Regions from separate parts of the Alcanivorax xiamenensis genome, predicted to be linked through region 2. Evidence: predicted binding sites of a transcription regulator. Region 2 holds the regulator's gene; the other holds the start of a gene.
The links. The regulator LexA, encoded in region 2, represses DNA repair genes until DNA is damaged. The targets are predictions, from matches to a motif close to TACTGTNTANNTANACAGTA.

Region 1 (8,680 bases), on a different contig from region 2:
TCGAACTTCTGCTTCCCTTTGGCCAGGGCGATGTCCAGCTTGGCCAGCCCCCGCTTCCAGTACAGGCTCACCGGCACGCAGGTGTAGCCGTCCTTTTGCACGCCACTGAAAATGCGGGCCAGCTCGCGCCGGTGCAACAGCAACTTGCGGTTGCGCAGCGGGTCCGGGGTGATGTGGGTGCTGGCGGTGGGGAGCGGCTCGATGCGGGCGCCGAACAGGTAGGCCTCCCCGTCGCGGAGCAGGATGTAGGCCTCCGACAGGTTGGCTTTCCCTTCACGCAGGGATTTCACTTCCCATCCTTCCAGCGCCAGTCCGGCCTCGAAGTGCTCTTCCAGGTGGTAGTCGAAGCGCGCCTTGCGGTTCTGCGCCACGGTGCTGGATGGTGTTTTCGCTTTTTTCGTTTTGCCCATGGGGGCGCGATTATAGAGACAGCCCGGTGCTTTAGCGAGCGTCATTGGCATGCCGGCATGGACGTCCGGCGGTTTTGCGGCTTGAGCGCCTGTCGCAAAATCAACACAATGATCGCATTTCACCAAGGGGTAAGGTTTGCATGAAGCAAGGTGACAAGCCGGTCCATGGCATGTGGACCAGCCGGTGGGCGTTTATTCTCGCCGCCACCGGATCCGCCGTCGGGCTCGGTAACATCTGGAAATTCCCGTATTTTGCCGGGGAATATGGCGGTGGCGCCTTCGTGCTGGTCTACCTGCTTTGTATTGCGCTGGTCGGTGTGCCGATCATGGTGGCGGAGGTGATGCTCGGTCGCAAAGGCGGCATGAGCCCGGTGCATACGATGAAAAAACTGGCGGCGGAGAGCAAGGTGAGCCGCCGCTGGGCCGGGATCGGTTACATGGGCGCTCTGGCCGGGTTCCTGATCCTGTCGTTCTATTCGGTGATCGCCGGCTGGACGCTCTATTACATCTGGGACATGGCCCAGGGGGGCTTCCAGGGTATTTCCGCCGCCGGCTCCCTGGCTCACTTCGAGGGGATGCAGGCTAACGCCTGGTTGATGCTGGGCTGCCATACCGCCTTTATGATTCTGACCATGTGGGTGGTGGCCCGCGGTGTCAGCCGGGGGTTGGAAAAAGCGGTTCAGGTGCTGATGCCGCTGCTGTTCGTGCTGCTGATCGGGCTGGTGGTTTACGCCAGCACCACGCCGGGGTTCGCCCAGGGCGTGAACTTCATGTTCCACTTCGACTTTTCGAAGTTGTCCGGCAAGGCGGTGATGGCGGCCCTGGGGCAGGCGTTCTTTACTCTGAGCCTGGGGATGGGCGCGATCATGGTGTACGGCGCCTACATGCCTCGCGAGGTCAAGGATCGCCGTAGCGGCCAGGCCCGGCGGGTGTCCATCGTCTCCACCGTGGGGATCATCGCGTTGCTGGATACGCTGGTGGCGCTGGGTGCCGGCCTGGTGATTTTTCCGGTGGTGTTTTCCAACGGCCTGGAGCCCTCCCAGGGCCCGGGGCTGCTGTTCGTGACCCTGCCGCTGGCTTTCGGACAGATGCCCGCCGGCGTCATCGTCGGGACGGTGTTCTTCGTGCTGGTGATGTGCTCGGCGTTGAGTTCCTCGATTTCCCTGGGGGAACCGATGGTGGCCTGGCTGGTGGAGCGAGGGCTGGGGCGGCCGCTGGCGGCGGTCGCTGTGGGCCTCACGGCCTGGGTGATTGGTATCGGCACGGTGCTGTCCTTCAATTACTGGAAGGACGTGACTTTCCTGGTGGGCACCTTCTTCCAGAATGTGGACTTCCTTGCTTCCAGTCTGATGTTGCCCCTGGGCGGCATGCTGATCGCTATTTTCGCCGGTTGGGTGATGAAGGAAACCCAGGCACGCAAGGAACTGGCGATGAAGAGCTTCGGGCTGTACATGGTATGGCGCGCGGTGGTGCGCATCGTGGCGCCACTGGCGGTGGCGGCGGTGTTGCTCAATGCCTTGATCGGCGTGCTGGGGGGAAGCTGAGGCATGGCCGGGACGATTCGTGTCGAGGTGGTTTACGCCCTGCCGGAGAAGCAGGAACTGATTTCCGTGGAAGTGCCGGAAGGCGCTTCCATGATGGAAGCGGTGACCGCTTCGGGGATCGCCGAGCATTTTAACGGGCTGGATCCGGCCGGGCTCAGTATGGGGGTGTTCGGCAAGGTAGAGCCAAATCCGGCGGGGCGGACGCTGGCGGAGGGGGAGCGGGTGGAACTCTACCGGCCGCTTAAAGCGGATCCGAAATCAGCGCGCCGGGCCAGAGCCCGGCGTGCCAGCCAAGGCTGAGATTGGATTACTTGGCGGCTTCCTGACGCCGGTCCTCGGCGCGCCGCAGCAATTCCTGATCCTGGTGACCGGAGGTGCGCTCACGCAGGTCGCTGGTGGCCTGACCGTCGTAGTGGCTGTACTGCCCCTGGTCGAAGTGCACCACGATCTGCTGTTCCACCATTTCACCGTTACCGGGCTGATACTGCAGCAAGTAGTACCAGGTGTTGGGGGTGAACGGATCGGTCAGTGTGGGCGGGCCGAGCACGAAGCGAACCTGTTCGGGAGTCATGCCTGGTTGCAGGCCGGACAGCATATCCTCGGTGACCACATTCCCCTGGGGAATGTCGATACGGTACACCCCGGGAAAGCGCAGGGAGCTGCAACCGGCCAGCAGGGTGGTCAATATGGCAAAAAGGGCGATGATCCTTGGCATGGGTTTTCGACTTGGCATAATGTTCGGGCGATAATACAGACTTGAACGGGGGGAACAAGGTTCCCTGAAAGTCAGGCGATTCCCATAAGGCGGCTACGGAGCGAGTACATTGGATAATCAGGATCTTAGAAAGGCAGGACTCAAGGTGACCTTGCCGAGGGTGAAAATCCTTCAGCAGCTGGAATCCTCGGAATCCCGGCATCTCAGCGCGGAAGATATCTACAAGGCCTTGATGGAGGCCGGCGAGGACGTGGGGCTGGCCACCGTCTACCGGGTGCTCACTCAATTCGAGCAGGCGGGCATCGTATTGCGCCACAATTTCGAGGGCGGCTCCGCGGTGTTCGAACTGGCTGATGAAGGCCACCATGACCATATGGTCTGCACCGAGACCGGTGAGGTGATCGAGTTCGTCGATGAGGAAATCGAGAAGCGCCAGAAGATGATCGCCGACAAGCACGGCTACGACATCGTCGATCATGCCCTGGTGCTGTACGTCAAACCGAAGCGCAAATAACCGATCAGCCCAGGCCCGGTTCCACCGCCAGCCAGCCCAACGCCGCCTAGCGGCGCCACGCCCGCAAGCCCTGCTCCCCGACCCAATCCCCGTGCTTCAGGGCACGGGCGGTGGGGTTTTGTCAGGCCACTTCCTGGCCCTTCTCGAGCATTTCCCGGGCGTGGGCCAGGGTGGAGTCGGTGATCTCCACGCCGCCCAGCATGCGCGCCAGTTCCTCTACCCGGGCGTCCGGGGCCAGGGGCTGGATGCGGGTGCGGGTGGTGTTCTTGCTCTGAATCTTGTGCACTTGCCAATGTTGGTGCCCCTGGCTGGCCACCTGCGCCTGGTGGGTGATGCACAGCACCTGGGCGTGTTCTCCCAGTTCCCGCAGCAAGCGGCCGACGATTTCGGCCACGCCACCGCCAACGCCCACATCCACTTCATCGAACACCAGGCTGGGTACGGTCAGGTTGCGGGCACAGATCACCTGGATCGCCAGGCTGACCCGGGACAATTCGCCGCCGGAGGCGACTTTGGCCAGTGGCCGCAATGGCTGGCCGGGATTGGCGGAAAAGCGGAATTCCACCAGGTCCAGGCCCTCGGCGCCGGGGCTGTCGTCTTCCACCACGGTTTCCAGTCTGGCGGCTTTCATGCCCAGGGCCTTGAGCTGGGTGGCGATCTGGCGAGTGAGGGTGGTGGCGGCGGTCTTGCGGGCCTTGCTGAGTTTGCGGGCCTGACCCATGTAGTGCTCCCGGGCCTCTTCCTCCGCCTTCGCCAGGGCCTCAAGATGCTCGTCGAAGTGCTCCAGGGTGTCCACTTCCCGGGCCAGTTGCTGGTGGTGCTCCGCCAGTTCTTCCGGGCGCACCCGGTGTTTGCGGGCCAGGCTGTAGGCCTGCCCCAGGCGCTCTTCCACCTGTGCCAGCCGCTCCGGGTCCAGGTCCAGGCGATCCAGGTAGTGGCGCAGGGCTTCAGCGGCTGCTTCCACCTGCAGGCGCGCGGATTCCACCGTGTCCAGGGCTTCCGACAAGGCGTTGTCGTGGTCGCGGGCTTCTTCCAGCCAATGGCGGATCTGGCCCAGTTGATCGTTACAGGTGCCTTCCTCGCCATCGTACAGGGCCGCCACGGACTGCTGGCACAGCCGGATCAGCGCATCGGCATGGCCCAGGCGTTGTTGTTCCTGATCCAGTTCCATCAGCTCGCCCTCGCCCAGAGCCAGGGCGTCCAGTTCATCCAGTTGAAAGCGCAATAACTCCTGGCGTTCGCTTTGTTCGCGGGCGCCGGTGAGGGCCTGGTCGTGCTCCTGGCGGGCCTGCTGCCACCGAAGCCGCCAGGTCGCCGGCGTTGGCGAAGTTGTCGAGCAGTTGGCGGTGAGTGTCCCGATGCAGCAAGGCCTGGTGTTCATGCTGGCTGTGAATGCTGATCAGCAACTCGCCGAGCTGGCGGACGTCGGCGAGCGGGGCCGGCGTGCCGTTGATATAGGCCCGGGAGCGGCCGTCGGCGCGGACCGTGCGGCGCAGCAGGCAGTCATCGCCATTGTCCAACTCCCGCTCTTCCAGCCAGGCCTTGGCCTGGGCGTGGTTGGCCACGGTGAAACTGGCCAGCACTTCCGCCCGTTCGCAGCCCGGCCGAACCACGGCGGAATCCGCCCGTTCGCCCAGGGTCAGGGAAAGGGCATCGATCAGTACGGATTTGCCGGCGCCGGTCTCGCCGCTGATGACGGTGAGGCCGGATTCCGGTTCCAGTTCGAGTTGATCGACGGTGGCGAAATGGCGAACGCTCAAGTGAGTGAGCATGTACGGAACCCCCGTGTTTCCTGGTTTGGGCGTTTGCATTGGGGCGTGTGGCGGAGCCCGCCACACAGCCTGGACAACTGTTATTCTGGCCAGTGCCTTGTCGATGTTAGGCGATTCCGGCCGCGAGCGTAAGAGCGAGGTGAAGAGGAGTAACACTGGACGGCGACCGTTTCGCTGGCAACAATCGGCAGTGGGTGGGCGCTCCGCCCATCCCGATTGGCAGTAATGGGTGACGAAAGGCAGCTGTGGAACTCAACGAACGCAAGCAACGGTTACTCATGGCCCTGGTGGAACGTCACATCCGTGACGGTCAGCCGGTGGGCTCGAAAACTCTGGCCCAGGGAGGCGGCCTGGCGGTCAGCCCGGCGACTATTCGCAATATCATGGCGGAACTGGAGGATCTGGGGTTGCTGATCAGCCCTCACACTTCGGCGGGCCGGGTGCCCACTGAGAGGGGCTATCGCCTGTATGTGGATACGCTGCTGGCGTCCAGCGCCATGCGCAGCCCGGATCACCAGCAGTTGCGTGATGAATTGCGCCAGTTGCTGGCACCGGATCAATCGCCGCAGGAGTTGGTGTCCCAAGCGTCCAGGACGCTGGCGGAACTGACTCGCATGGCCGGTCTGGTGGCGGCGCCGAGGCGTCAGGTCAGCACGCTGCGGCAGGTGGAGTTCCTGCCACTGTCCGGTCAGCGCGTGCTGGTGATTCTGGTGGTGAACCGCTCCGAAGTGCAGAACCGTATCATCCATACCGCCCGCCAGTACGACGAAGCGGAATTGCGCCAGGCCGCCAACTACATCAATCACACCTACGGCGGTTGTGATCTGGACGCCATCTGTGACGGTCTGTTGAGCACCATGGCGGCGGACCGGGCGCAGATGGACGCTCTGATGCGGACCACCCTCGACGTGGCCGGTCAGGCCTTGAGGCAGTCCGGGGATGAAGAGTCCGATTACGTGGTGTCCGGGGAGTCCAATCTGCTGGATACCGCCCAGGCCGACAGCATCGACAAGTTGCGCGACCTGTTCAATGCCTTCAACCACAAGCGGGATATCCTGCATTTGCTGGAACGCAGCATAAAAGCCGATGGCGTGCAGATCTTCATCGGCCGGGAGTCCGGCTATCAGCCGTTCGAGGAGTATTCGCTGGTATCAGCGCCGTATCGGCTGGAAAACGGCCCGGTGGGCGTGCTCGCCGTGGTCGGCCCTACCCGCATGGATTATGAGAAAGTCATCCCCACCGTGGACATCACCGCCCGCATCCTTTCCGCCGCCCTCAATCAACTGTGAAAAGCAATGAAGAGTTAATAGTGAACAGTGAATAGCGCGCGATGAAGCGTGGTGGGCGCTGAAAGCCAAGAGGCCGCGTCCAGGTGTTGGGCGCGGCCTTTTTGTTTTTGATGTTAACTCTTCACTATTAACTGTTAACTGCTTTCTCGCTTGCCCTTGAATCCGCTCAACCTGTTCCCATATCTTTGCCCGCTTTCCCGAGATGGAGCCCGCATTCGGGTATTTTGGAGTGGATATGAACGATCAGGACAAACAGAACCCCCAAGATGAGGCGGTGTCCCAGGATTCCGAACTGGAGACCCCCCAACCTGCCGCCGAGGTGACTGACGAAGACGCCGCCGCGGAGCCGGATGCGGCCCGGCAACTGGCCGAGGCGCAGGAGCAGATGCAGCGTCTGGAGAAAGCGCTGGCCGAAGCGGACCTGCGCGCCCAGGCGGAAATCCAGAATGTACGCCGCCGTGCCGAACGTGAGGTGGAGAACGCCCACAAGTTCGCTTTGGAGAAATTCGCCGGTGATCTGCTGTCCGTGGCGGACAGTCTGGAGCGAGGGCTGTCGACCCTGGATGCCGGGGATGAGGCGCTCAAACCCGCCCGCGAGGGGCTGGAGCTGACGCTGAAGGTGCTGATGGATGCCTTCGGCCGGCACAACCTGGAGCAGGTGGACCCCCACGGCGAGCCCTTCAATCCCGAGCGCCACGAGGCGATGACGATGATCCCGGCCCCCGGGGCGGAGCCCAACACCGTGATCGATGTACTGGAGAAAGGCTACCTGCTCAACGGCCGCCTGATCCGCCCGGCACGGGTGGTGGTCAGCAAGGCGGAAGGTTGATCCGGCTCCCTTGAAAAGAATCGGGGCGCCGCCATATAGCTGGCAAGTTCATTGAGGTTCAACTGTCCGGGTGGCCTTTGGCATTCGGATCGTGTGAAGGAGAAACAGACGTTATGGGTAAGATTATTGGTATCGACCTTGGCACCACCAACAGCTGTGTGGCTGTTATGGAAGGTGACAAGACCAAGGTGATCGAAAACGCGGAAGGCGCGCGCACCACGCCGTCCATCATTGCCTACACCGAGGACAACGAGGTGCTGGTCGGGCAGGCCGCCAAACGTCAGGCGGTGACCAACCCGCAGAACACCGTGTACGCGGTGAAGCGCCTGATTGGCCGTCGGTTTGAAGACGAGGTGGTGCAAAAGGACATCAAGATGGTGCCCTACAAAATCACCAAGGCCGACAATGGCGATGCCTGGGTCGATGTGAAGGGCGAGAAAATGGCGCCCCCGCAGATTTCCGCCCAGGTGCTGAAGAAAATGAAGAAGACCGCGGAGGACTATCTGGGTGAGCCGGTGACCGAAGCCGTCATCACCGTGCCCGCGTACTTCAATGATTCTCAGCGTCAGGCCACCAAGGACGCCGGCCGTATCGCCGGTCTGGACGTGAAGCGGATCATCAACGAGCCCACCGCCGCGGCCCTGGCCTATGGCCTGGACAAGAAAGGCGGTGATCGCACCATCGCGGTGTACGACCTGGGCGGGGGTACTTTCGACCTGTCCATCATCGAAATCGCCGAAGTGGACGGTGAGCACCAGTTCGAGGTGCTGGCCACCAATGGTGACACCTTCCTGGGTGGCGAGGATTTCGACCTGGCGCTGATCAACTTCCTGGCGGATCAGTTCAAGGCCGATTCCGGCATCGATCTGGGCGGCGATCCGCTGGCCATGCAGCGCCTCAAGGAAGCCGCTGAGAAAGCCAAGATCGAACTGTCCTCCGCCGAGCAGACGGAAGTGAATCTGCCCTACATCACCGCGGATTCCACCGGTCCCAAGCACCTGGTGGTGAAAGTGACCCGGGCCAAACTGGAGTCCCTGGTGGAAGGGCTGGTGAGCCGCTCCCTGGAACCCTGCAAGATCGCGCTCAACGATGCCGGCGTGAAAGCGTCCGACATCACCGACGTGATCCTGGTGGGTGGTCAGACCCGGATGCCGCTGGTGCAGAAGAAAGTGGCCGAGTTCTTTGGTAAGGAAGCGCGCAAGGACGTCAATCCGGATGAAGCCGTGGCCATTGGCGCCGCGATTCAGGGCGCCGTGCTCAGCGGTGACGTGAAGGATGTGTTGTTGCTGGACGTGACCCCGCTGACCCTGGGTATCGAGACCATGGGCGGTGTGATGACGCCGATCATCGAGAAGAACACCACCATCCCGACCAATGCGTCGCAGGTGTTCTCCACGGCGGACGACAACCAGACCGCGGTGACCGTGCATGTGCTGCAAGGCGAGCGCAAGCAGGCGGCGCAGAACAAGTCTCTGGGGCAGTTCAACCTGGAAGACATCCCGCCGGCGCCGCGCGGCGTGCCGCAGATCGAGGTGACCTTCGATATCGACGCCAACGGTATTCTGCACGTGGGCGCCAAGGACAAGGCCACCGGCAAGGAGCAGACG
Region 2 (8,680 bases):
GCAGTTCGGCCCGGCGCATCCAGAAGGCGGTATCGACGAGCCGGGATAGCTGTTCGCGTACGGTATCGTCCGGTACTTCCGCCAAACGTTCCTGATAGCGTTTCTGTTCGGCGTCCAACTGACTCAGTTGCTCATCGACGGAGCCGGGATCGCAGGCGGTCAGAACGAGTACGCCACAGAGTAGGGCGAGGATTTTCAACGGCGGCATGGTGGACCCCATCCGGTTCCTTGGATACCGGGTCATCTTACACGGGAAAGACGGTGTTGCCAGAAGTCCCGGCCAGCGCCGCCGTCTTCAACAAAAATGCCAGGCAAAGAAAAGGGCCCGGGTGGGGCCCTATGGGGTCGGCGCCAAGAGCGCCGGCGCTGTGGAGAACGGGTTGCTTTATCGGTTCATCATATCCGGTTCATTTCCCCCTTACGTTCAGCGGAGATCCTTGAGGTTGTGGATGCCGGCGACACCCACCAGGCCATGTAATTGATCAACGCGTCCTTCACGCCATCCGTTCAGCCAACTGCTGCGCGCCTGTAAAGCGTCGAAGGGACAAAAGTCTTTGGATTTTCCTTTGTAACCGGCCTGGTATCCGCGGCTGTAGGCCCGCTCCTCACGACTCCGTTTCTGTCTTTTCATGGACACTTTCCTCTTTCCTTCATCGTAATGACTGGGAATATCCTGCTGATCCTCTCTGTGTCACAATGCGCCGCCCTGATTCCATACGGAATCTTCTCCGGCGGGGCGAGCCATCTGTCCGCCCGGATTCGTATTCCGGGCATTAATCCCCTGGCTCAAAGGCCCGTGATGCCGGTGGCGAGCACGAGTGATCAGGTGTTGGTAGTGCCTTGGTCCGCGCTCGTTATCGCGCAAACCATTCTTCGAGTATGGGAAAGGGGGCCGCCCGTGTCGAATAACGAACGGCAATATGTGACGGCGTGGTTAAACGGATGCCGCATATTTGACGGTTTCGTGAAAGTTAGCCCATCCCATTGATTTGGCTGATAATTGTTCCGAGGCACCAAGCTGTGCAAACACCGATGAGGCATTTCCCATGGAGTTCGTGACCACTTGCCTGCCAGGCCTGGCCCCGCTGCTGGCCGAGGAACTGGAGGAACTGGGCATATCCGTAACAGAGACCGGTAACGCCCATGTCATCATCGACGGGCGCCAGGAAGACGGCCTGCGGGTATGCCTGTGGTCGCGGTTGGCGGAGCGGGTGTTGCTACCGCTGGTGACCCTGGAGATCAGCGCGGAGGAAGCCCCCGAAGCACTGGCGGCGGCGCTGGACTGGCCGGCCCTGGTGGCGGCCGGCGCGCCGCTGTTCCTCAATCTTGAGCACGGCAAGGGCGTGCGTGGTGATAACCGTATCAGCACCCGGCGGTTGGCGCGGGCGCTGCCGCCATCGTTGCGTGTCTCGGACAGTGAACTGGGGGCATGCTGTGTGCGCGGGCGTCTGGACGAGAATCAGGCCCACTTGTGGCTGGATCTGGCCGGCACGCCGTTGCATCGGCGCGGCTATCGCCTGCGCGAGAATCTGGCCGCCGGCATACTCAGAGCCGGTGGTTGGCACCATCCGGACCGTCCCTCCATGGTGCTGGATCCGTTCTGCGGTAGTGGCACCCTGCTGATCGAGGCGGCCTGGATGGCCGGCGGCGTGGCGCCGGGCGCCTTGCGTCAGGACTACGGCTTCATGGCCTGGCGCGGGTGCCGGCGGGCGTTGTGGGAAGGGCTGCGCGAAGAGGCCGCCGCCACCTTGCATAAGCTGCCGTCGTTACCGCCGCTGAAGGGCTTCGACGTGGACAACCGGGCGATTCAGTTCGCCATGGATAACGCCGAGCGGGCCGGGGTACGGCGCCTGCTACACCTGGAGCGGCGCGAACTGGGCGCCCTGCGTCAGCGGGACCTGGGCGACACCGGTCTGCTGGTGACCAATCCGCCCTGGGGCGAGCGCCTGGAAGAACGGGAGCGTTCCGCCTGGCTGCACGCCGGTCTCGGTCGTTTGATGGGGCAAAGGGCACTCAACTGGACCGCGGTGCTGTTGGGCACCGATGTCACCACTCTGGATCGTTGCGGCATGGCGCTGCAAAGCCAGTATCGCCTGCTCAACGGCCCGCTGAAGAACTATATCCGCGTCTACCGCCCACGGCCGCCGGTGGCGGAGTCACCGCTGCGGGTGGCGGCGGAGCCCGGTTTCGCGCCGCCGGAGGGGGCGGTGCCGCTGCTGAACCGGCTGCGCAAGAACGGTAAACACCTGCGCCGCTGGCTGGAGCGTGAGGATATTCAATCGTATCGCCTCTATGATCGTGATCTGCCGGAGTTCAATGTGGCGGTGGATATTTATGGCGATCAGGCGCTGGTACAGGAATTCAAGGCGCCGTCCTCGATTGACCCTGAAAAGGCCAAGGAGCGCCGCCAGTGGGCGGTGAGCGCGGTGCGCTCGGCGTTGGCGGTGCACCGAGAGCAGGTTCATCTGCGCACCCGTGAGCGGCAGAAAGGGCACAGTCAGTATCAGAAGCTGGACAGCCGGGGCCAATACAAGGTGGTGCGCGAAGGGCGTGCCCATCTGCTGGTGAATCTCAATGATTATCTGGATACCGGCCTGTTCCTGGATCATCGGCCGATGCGGCTGCGGCTGGCTGAGGAGTCCGCCGGCAAACGCGTCCTGAATCTGTTCGCCTATACCGGTGCCGCCAGCGTTCATGCCCTGGTGGGCGGTGCCCGCCGGGTGGTGACGGTGGATGCGTCGCGCCGTTATCTGGACTGGGCCGCCTGCAACCTGGCCCTGAACGGCTTTTCCAGTGACGCCCACCCGCTGGAACGGGCCGATGTGATGGGCTGGCTGGAAACCTGCCGCGAGCAGTTCGACGTGGTGTTTTGTGACCCGCCCACCTTTTCCAATAACAAAAGCCGCCAGGATTTCGTGGTCCAGGAGCATCATGGCGAATTGATCCGCCGTATTCTCAAAAGGCTCGAGCCCGGCGGTGTCCTGTACTTTTCCTGCAACTTCCGCCGCTTCGAGATGGATGAAAGCATTCGTCGCTGGTATCAGGTGGAAGACCTTACCCAATGGAGCACCCCGGAGGACTTTCGCCGTCACGGGTTGCACCATTGCTTTGCCATTCGTCACGGAGAGACACCATGAGCGTCACGCTTTACACCACCTTGGGATGCCATTTGTGTGAGCGGGCCCGGGACATGCTGCTGACCGTGGATCCGATGCTGGCCATCGAGGCCATCGACATTGCCGAGGACGACGATCTGATCGTCAGGTACGGTGAGCGTATTCCGGTATTGCGCCGGGGCGACCAGGAGCTGGCCTGGCCGTTCGGACTGCTGGACGTACGCGCGTTTCTGATGGGTGAGCGGTTGCTCTGATCGCTTCGAATCCACTCTGGGCCACGAAGCCGCTGTGGGAAGCTTGCTTGCAAGCGAATTGTTACTTTTATCCAAAGAATTCGCTTGCAAGCAAGCTTCCCACAATGGCTTTAGCAGCTAAGGGCTAAGGGCTAAGGGCTAAGGGCTAAGGGCTAAGGGCTAAGGGCTAAGGGCTAAGGGCTAAGGGCTAAGGGCTAAGGGCTAAGGGCTAAGGGTGTGCCGGCGTAGTGTGTGTCAGCGCGGCCGGCCAGTCCCGTTGCAAAAACGCCAGGGTGTTGGCCAGGGTTTGCTGGGCCAGAGCCTGCGTTGTTTCCCCCCGCAGGGTCGCCACCCGTGCGCCGATCCAGGGGAGCAGGCAGGGCTCATTGCGGCGTTTTTTCGCCGGCGGTTCCGGCAAGTCCCGGGGCAGCAGGTAAGGCGCGTCGGTTTCCAGCAGCAACCGGTTACCGGGAATGTGCGGCACCAGTTCGGCCAGCTCCCGTCCGCGCCGTTCGTCGCAGACCCAGCCGGTGATGCCGATGAAGCAGTCCAGGTCCAGATAGTCGAATAGCGGGCGGCGTTGGTCGGTAAAGCAGTGCACCACCACGGCGGGCAAACGGTCCCGCCAGGCCTTCAGTATTGGCAGGAAGCGGTCATGGGCATCCCTTTGGTGCAGAAAGACCGGCTTGCCATGGTCCACCGCCAGCGCCAGCTGTGCCTCGAAGGCGTTCTCCTGATCCGGGCGTGGGGAGAAATCCCGATTAAAGTCCAGGCCCATCTCGCCGGCCGCGGCCACCGCCGGTTGCTCCAGCAGTTCCCGTAATTCCGACAGGACGTCGTCGTTACAGAAGCGGGCACTGTGTGGGTGCAGGCCGGCGGTACAGAACAGGCCCTGGTTCGGGTAGCGTTGACACAACGCCACTGCTTGCCGGGATTCCTCGACGTTGGTGCCGGTCAACAACAGACGGGTTACCCCGGCCTCGCGGGCCCGTTGTAACACCGCTTCACGGTCTTCGGCGAATTGACGGTCGGTCAGGTTGACACCGATATCGGCCCATTGGCACTCATCGGCTGGACATTCGCTGGACGGAAACGTATTGGATCCCGGCATACTCATCCGGCGCCTTGGCCCTGAACCGGCGTCAGGCCGCCCAGCCGTTCTTCAAGCCGCTCACGCAGATCCTCCACCCGGCGCCGGTTGGCGCCGAAATCGTAGTATCCGACCCGGGACGCGGAGCGCACTTCAATACCGCCATTCTCGTGCACGTAAAAAGTGACGTCATCAACGAAGCGGAGGACGCGGCTGGTGAAACGGGCCTGCAAGCGGGCCGGTCCCACCTGCTCGAAGCTGACGCGGGGCAGGGTGGCCAGCACCTCGCTCAGTAATTTGAGACTGCCGGCGCGATCGGCGTAGCCTGGAAGAGGTTCCACCCGATGCCGTTCATCCGTGGCCAGGCTGGACACGCAATTGGGGGAGGACGGGCAGGGCGCTAACAAACGGGTGTCGTTCATGGCAAAGCTACTCAGCAATAACAAACCACAGACACAGAGAACACGGCGGACATGCCGTGAGAGAACCCGTGATGCGCCCCCGGCGCTTGGCATCCATTGGGATGCCCGACCCTCCCTGGCACGTCGACTGATGTCGCCGTTATCACTGTGCTTCTTAGGTCCTGACCGTCCGTTCATGAAGGTTCCGTCTCAGGCTACGTTCCATGGTGCCTCCATGGCCGCTACGGAAGGTCATGGCTTTTCATTCCCCGGCCATCAAGGTGGCGACAACAGGACCACGGGTGCCGCGGAGAAAACGCAAATGCGTGCGTAGTGTAACTGGTGGCCACGCATTTTGTCTCCCCGGGGGAAAACCGGGGCTTAATGCGCGTTCGGATCGCGGATCAGGCCGACAAACACCCCTTCGATGATCAGTTGATCCGCGGGCACCTGGATCGGCTCGTAGTCCTCATTGGCGGGCAGCAAGGTGGCGTCGGACTTGTTCAGCCGCAGGGTCTTCACCGTCACCTCCTCGCCAATGCGGGCCACCACGATTTCACCGGAACGGGCCGTTTCGCTCTTGCGCACGGCAATCAGATCGCCGTCGAAGATGCCGGCGTCGATCATGCTGTCGCCCTGCACCTGGAGCAGGTAGGTGGGCCGCTGGCGAAACAGTCCTCGCGGCACCGGTACCGTGCGCTGCACGTTTTCCACCGCTTCGATCGGGGTGCCGGCGGCCACCTTGCCCACCACCGGAAGCTCGTCCTCGTCACCGAGGGCGGACTCCAAAAGCTGAATGCCGCGGGAGCGGTCGCTGTGCAGGCGGATATAGCCCTTACGCTCCAGAGCCCGCAGGTGATCGGAGGCGGCGTTCTTGGACTGGAACCCCATTCGTTCGGCGATTTCCGCCCGGGTGGGGGCCATGCCGGTGTCCGCCTGGGAGTCACGGATGCAATCCAGTACCTGCTGCTGGCGGAGGGTCAGTTTGCTGCTCATGTCGGTCTCCTGTGGGTCGCCACGACGGGAATGGAGTACTGATAATACGAACAGTACAATATGTCCAGTATTTTTGTCATCCCCGATGTTGTTACAAAGCGCTCTCCACTCGCCTTGCATGGCCATCCAGGCTAGGCTATGCGCTCGGCGCTTCCCGGGGGGGAGGCGCCGTCGTGGTGTTGTATTCGCTGCCAATGCAGCTCCCACGGTGGCTTGTGGCACCTCTCCGTGGGAGGCTGGCTTGCCAGCGAATAATACAAACACCCGGACCTATCCCATTCGCTTGCAAGCAAGCTCCGACAGCGGCTTCGTAGTTTCCTTTGTGGGAGCTGCCTTGGCGGCGAATGGCGTGCGGACAAGCGGTTCCAAGACTGTGGGGCCGCCGTGGGTTGGGGGAGAAATGAATCAGGCCGAATGGCAACGTTCTCAGCAGGCGAGGGTGGCGTCGTTACTTTCCGGCGTGCCGTTTTTCAATGAAGTGTCCCGTGATGATGCCGATCAGCGTGCCTTGTTGCTGGCCGCTACCCGGATTCTGGAAGCCGCTCCGGGCGAGCTGGTGATCAAGGCCGGTGCCGAGGCCCGCGGGCTTTATTTTCTGCTGCGCGGCGAACTGTGGGTGCTTGGCGAAGGCTCACCGCCGCCGGTGGTCTACCGGGTGTCTCCGGGAGAAGTGTTCGGCGCGTTGTCGCTATTGCTGGAGACGCCGCGCAGCGCCTCCTTGAAGGTGGCGGAGGGGGATCAGGCGAAACCGGCGGTGCTGGCGCGTTTGTCCTTCGCTGATTTCGATGCGCCGAGCTTGGCCTTGTTCAGTCTTGCAACCCGCCTGGCGCTGTTTCACATGCTGGTGCATCAGATTCGCTGGGCGGTGGAGGTGCAGCGCCTGGCGGCGCCGGATGCGGAACTGGAAGCGGCTCTGCGCAAGATCCCGCTTTATCAGGGCGAGAAGGAAACCGTGCGGGAGCTGGCGGCGCTGCGTGAACAGGCGCGGGCGCTGGCGGCGCTGCTGTGCCGTTGGAATGACCACCCCCGCGCCGGCCCGGCGATGACATAGTGAAACCCCGGCCGGCCCGCTGGCCGGCCAGTCGCATGGCTCACGGACCGATCAGGCCGCGAACCGTCAGTCCGATTTCTTGTCCTTGCGCTGGACTTTCACCGCCAATACGTCGCAATGGGCGCCGGGCACCAGACCGCGGGCGGTGGAACCCAGCAACAGAGCCAGACCGCTGCGGGTATGACTGCCCACCACGATCAGATCCGCGCCCAGGGCATCGGCCTTGTCGACGATGGTCTTCTCGATGGAGCCGAGTTCCACATGGATGCGGTCCTCGCTGATCTGGTACTGGCGGGCGTATTCCAGGGCGGTTTCGCGTGCCTGTTTGACCAGGCCGCTTTGCAGGTCGGTGACGTCCATCGGCACGTCGGCGCCGTAGGCCAGTGCCAGCGGCTCGATCACATGGATCAGGTGCAACTCGCCGGAGGCGTTGCCCTCCAGTACCCCGGCGGCACGGCACAGGATGTCGGCGGACTCGTCACTGCAGTCGATGGCGACAAGAATTTTCTGATACGGAGCGGTCACGGCGATCTCCCTCGAACGCTTTTTATCGAGTATAGCCCGGTCCCGGGAAGCGGTCGATTGATGCGGGTCAAGGCCCGCTGAAAGGCCCCCAAAAGGGATTGTGGCCCCCCGAAGCTTGACCGGACGTTAGCGCCGCTGTCTAAATAGGCGCCCCTGAGGGCCCCCGAAACGGGGCCTGGACATCGTATCCGGCCTTTCCCGGCAAGGCGAAGGCCGGATCGACCGACTTCTCGGTAATTCAGTTGTGGGTGACGAACGTAATGGGTAAGTCCCTGGTAATTGTGGAGTCGCCGGCCAAGGCGAAGACCATCAACCGCTATTTGGGCGATGACTTCATCGTCAAGTCCAGCGTGGGCCACGTGCGCGATCTGCCGGTCAGCGGCGGCGGCAAGAAGTCCACGCCCCAGGAACGGGCCAAGGAGGCGGCCTATACCCGTTCGCTGCCGAAGGAAGAGCGCGAGGTTTATAAAAAGAAGAAAGCGCAGTCCCAATTGATCAACCGCATGGGCGTGGACCCGGACCATGGCTGGAAGGCGCACTACGAGATCCTGCCCGGCAAGGAAAAGGTCATCGATGAACTCAAGCGTCTGGCCGCCAAGGCCGAGCGCATCTATCTCGCCACTGACTTGGACCGCGAAGGGGAGGCCATTGCCTGGCACCTGCGGGAAGTGATCGGCGGTGACGATGACCGTTTCGACCGGGTGGTGTTCAACGAGATCACCAAGAAGGCGATCCAGGCCGCGTTCCAGGAACCGGGCAAGCTGGATATGAGCCGGGTGGAAGCCCAGCAGGCACGCCGTTTCCTCGATCGGGTGGTGGGGTTCATGATCTCACCGCTGTTGTGGGAAAAGATCGCCCGCGGCCTGTCCGCCGGCCGGGTGCAGTCGGTGGCGGTGGAGCTGGTGGTGGAGCGCGAGCGGGAAATCCGCGCCTTCACCCCGGAGGAGTTCTGGGAGCTGCACGCCGACACCCACGACAGCAAGCAGCAAGCGGACCAACTGCGTCTGCAGGTGGCCCGTTACCAGGGTGAAAACTTCCGGCCAAACAACGCAGAGGACGCCGAGCGCCACCGTGAGGCACTGCATCGCGCCGGCCAACTGACCATTTCCCAGCGCGAGGAGCGGCCGACCCGGTCGAAACCCTCGGCGCCGTTCATCACCTCCACGCTGCAGCAGGCGGCGAGTACCCGTCTGGGCTTCGGGGTAAAGAAAACCATGATGATGGCCCAGCGCCTCTACGAGGCCGGCCATATCACCTACATGCGTACC

Region 1: a site for LexA is predicted at 5,031-5,050, ahead of hrcA (heat-inducible transcriptional repressor HrcA). Genes of this name have one in related genera too.

What each region holds. Positions count from the first base shown of each region.
Region 1 covers NZ_AQPF01000008.1:48,922-57,601, reverse strand. Annotated here, with positions in the region: gene smpB (SsrA-binding protein SmpB) at 1-410, opposite strand, end outside; gene A6D6_RS07540 (sodium-dependent transporter) at 551-1,954, shown strand; gene A6D6_RS07535 (RnfH family protein) at 1,958-2,254, shown strand; gene A6D6_RS07530 (outer membrane protein assembly factor BamE) at 2,262-2,669, opposite strand; gene fur (ferric iron uptake transcriptional regulator) at 2,779-3,183, shown strand; gene A6D6_RS07520 (DNA repair protein RecN) at 3,305-4,408, opposite strand; gene A6D6_RS22135 (AAA family ATPase) at 4,389-4,955, opposite strand; gene hrcA (heat-inducible transcriptional repressor HrcA) at 5,201-6,244, shown strand; gene grpE (nucleotide exchange factor GrpE) at 6,480-7,073, shown strand; gene dnaK (molecular chaperone DnaK) at 7,187-8,680, shown strand, end outside.
Region 2 covers NZ_AQPF01000017.1:47,526-56,205, forward strand. Annotated here, with positions in the region: gene A6D6_RS11900 (hypothetical protein) at 1-220, opposite strand, end outside; gene rmf (ribosome modulation factor) at 425-631, opposite strand; gene rlmKL (bifunctional 23S rRNA (guanine(2069)-N(7))-methyltransferase RlmK/23S rRNA (guanine(2445)-N(2))-methyltransferase RlmL) at 1,047-3,137, shown strand; gene A6D6_RS11915 (glutaredoxin family protein) at 3,134-3,370, shown strand; gene A6D6_RS11920 (TatD family hydrolase) at 3,579-4,466, opposite strand; gene A6D6_RS11925 (DUF1499 domain-containing protein) at 4,463-4,861, opposite strand; gene lexA (transcriptional repressor LexA) at 5,222-5,836, opposite strand; gene A6D6_RS11935 (cyclic nucleotide-binding domain-containing protein) at 6,237-6,887, shown strand; gene A6D6_RS11940 (universal stress protein) at 6,954-7,412, opposite strand; gene topA (type I DNA topoisomerase) at 7,673-8,680, shown strand, end outside.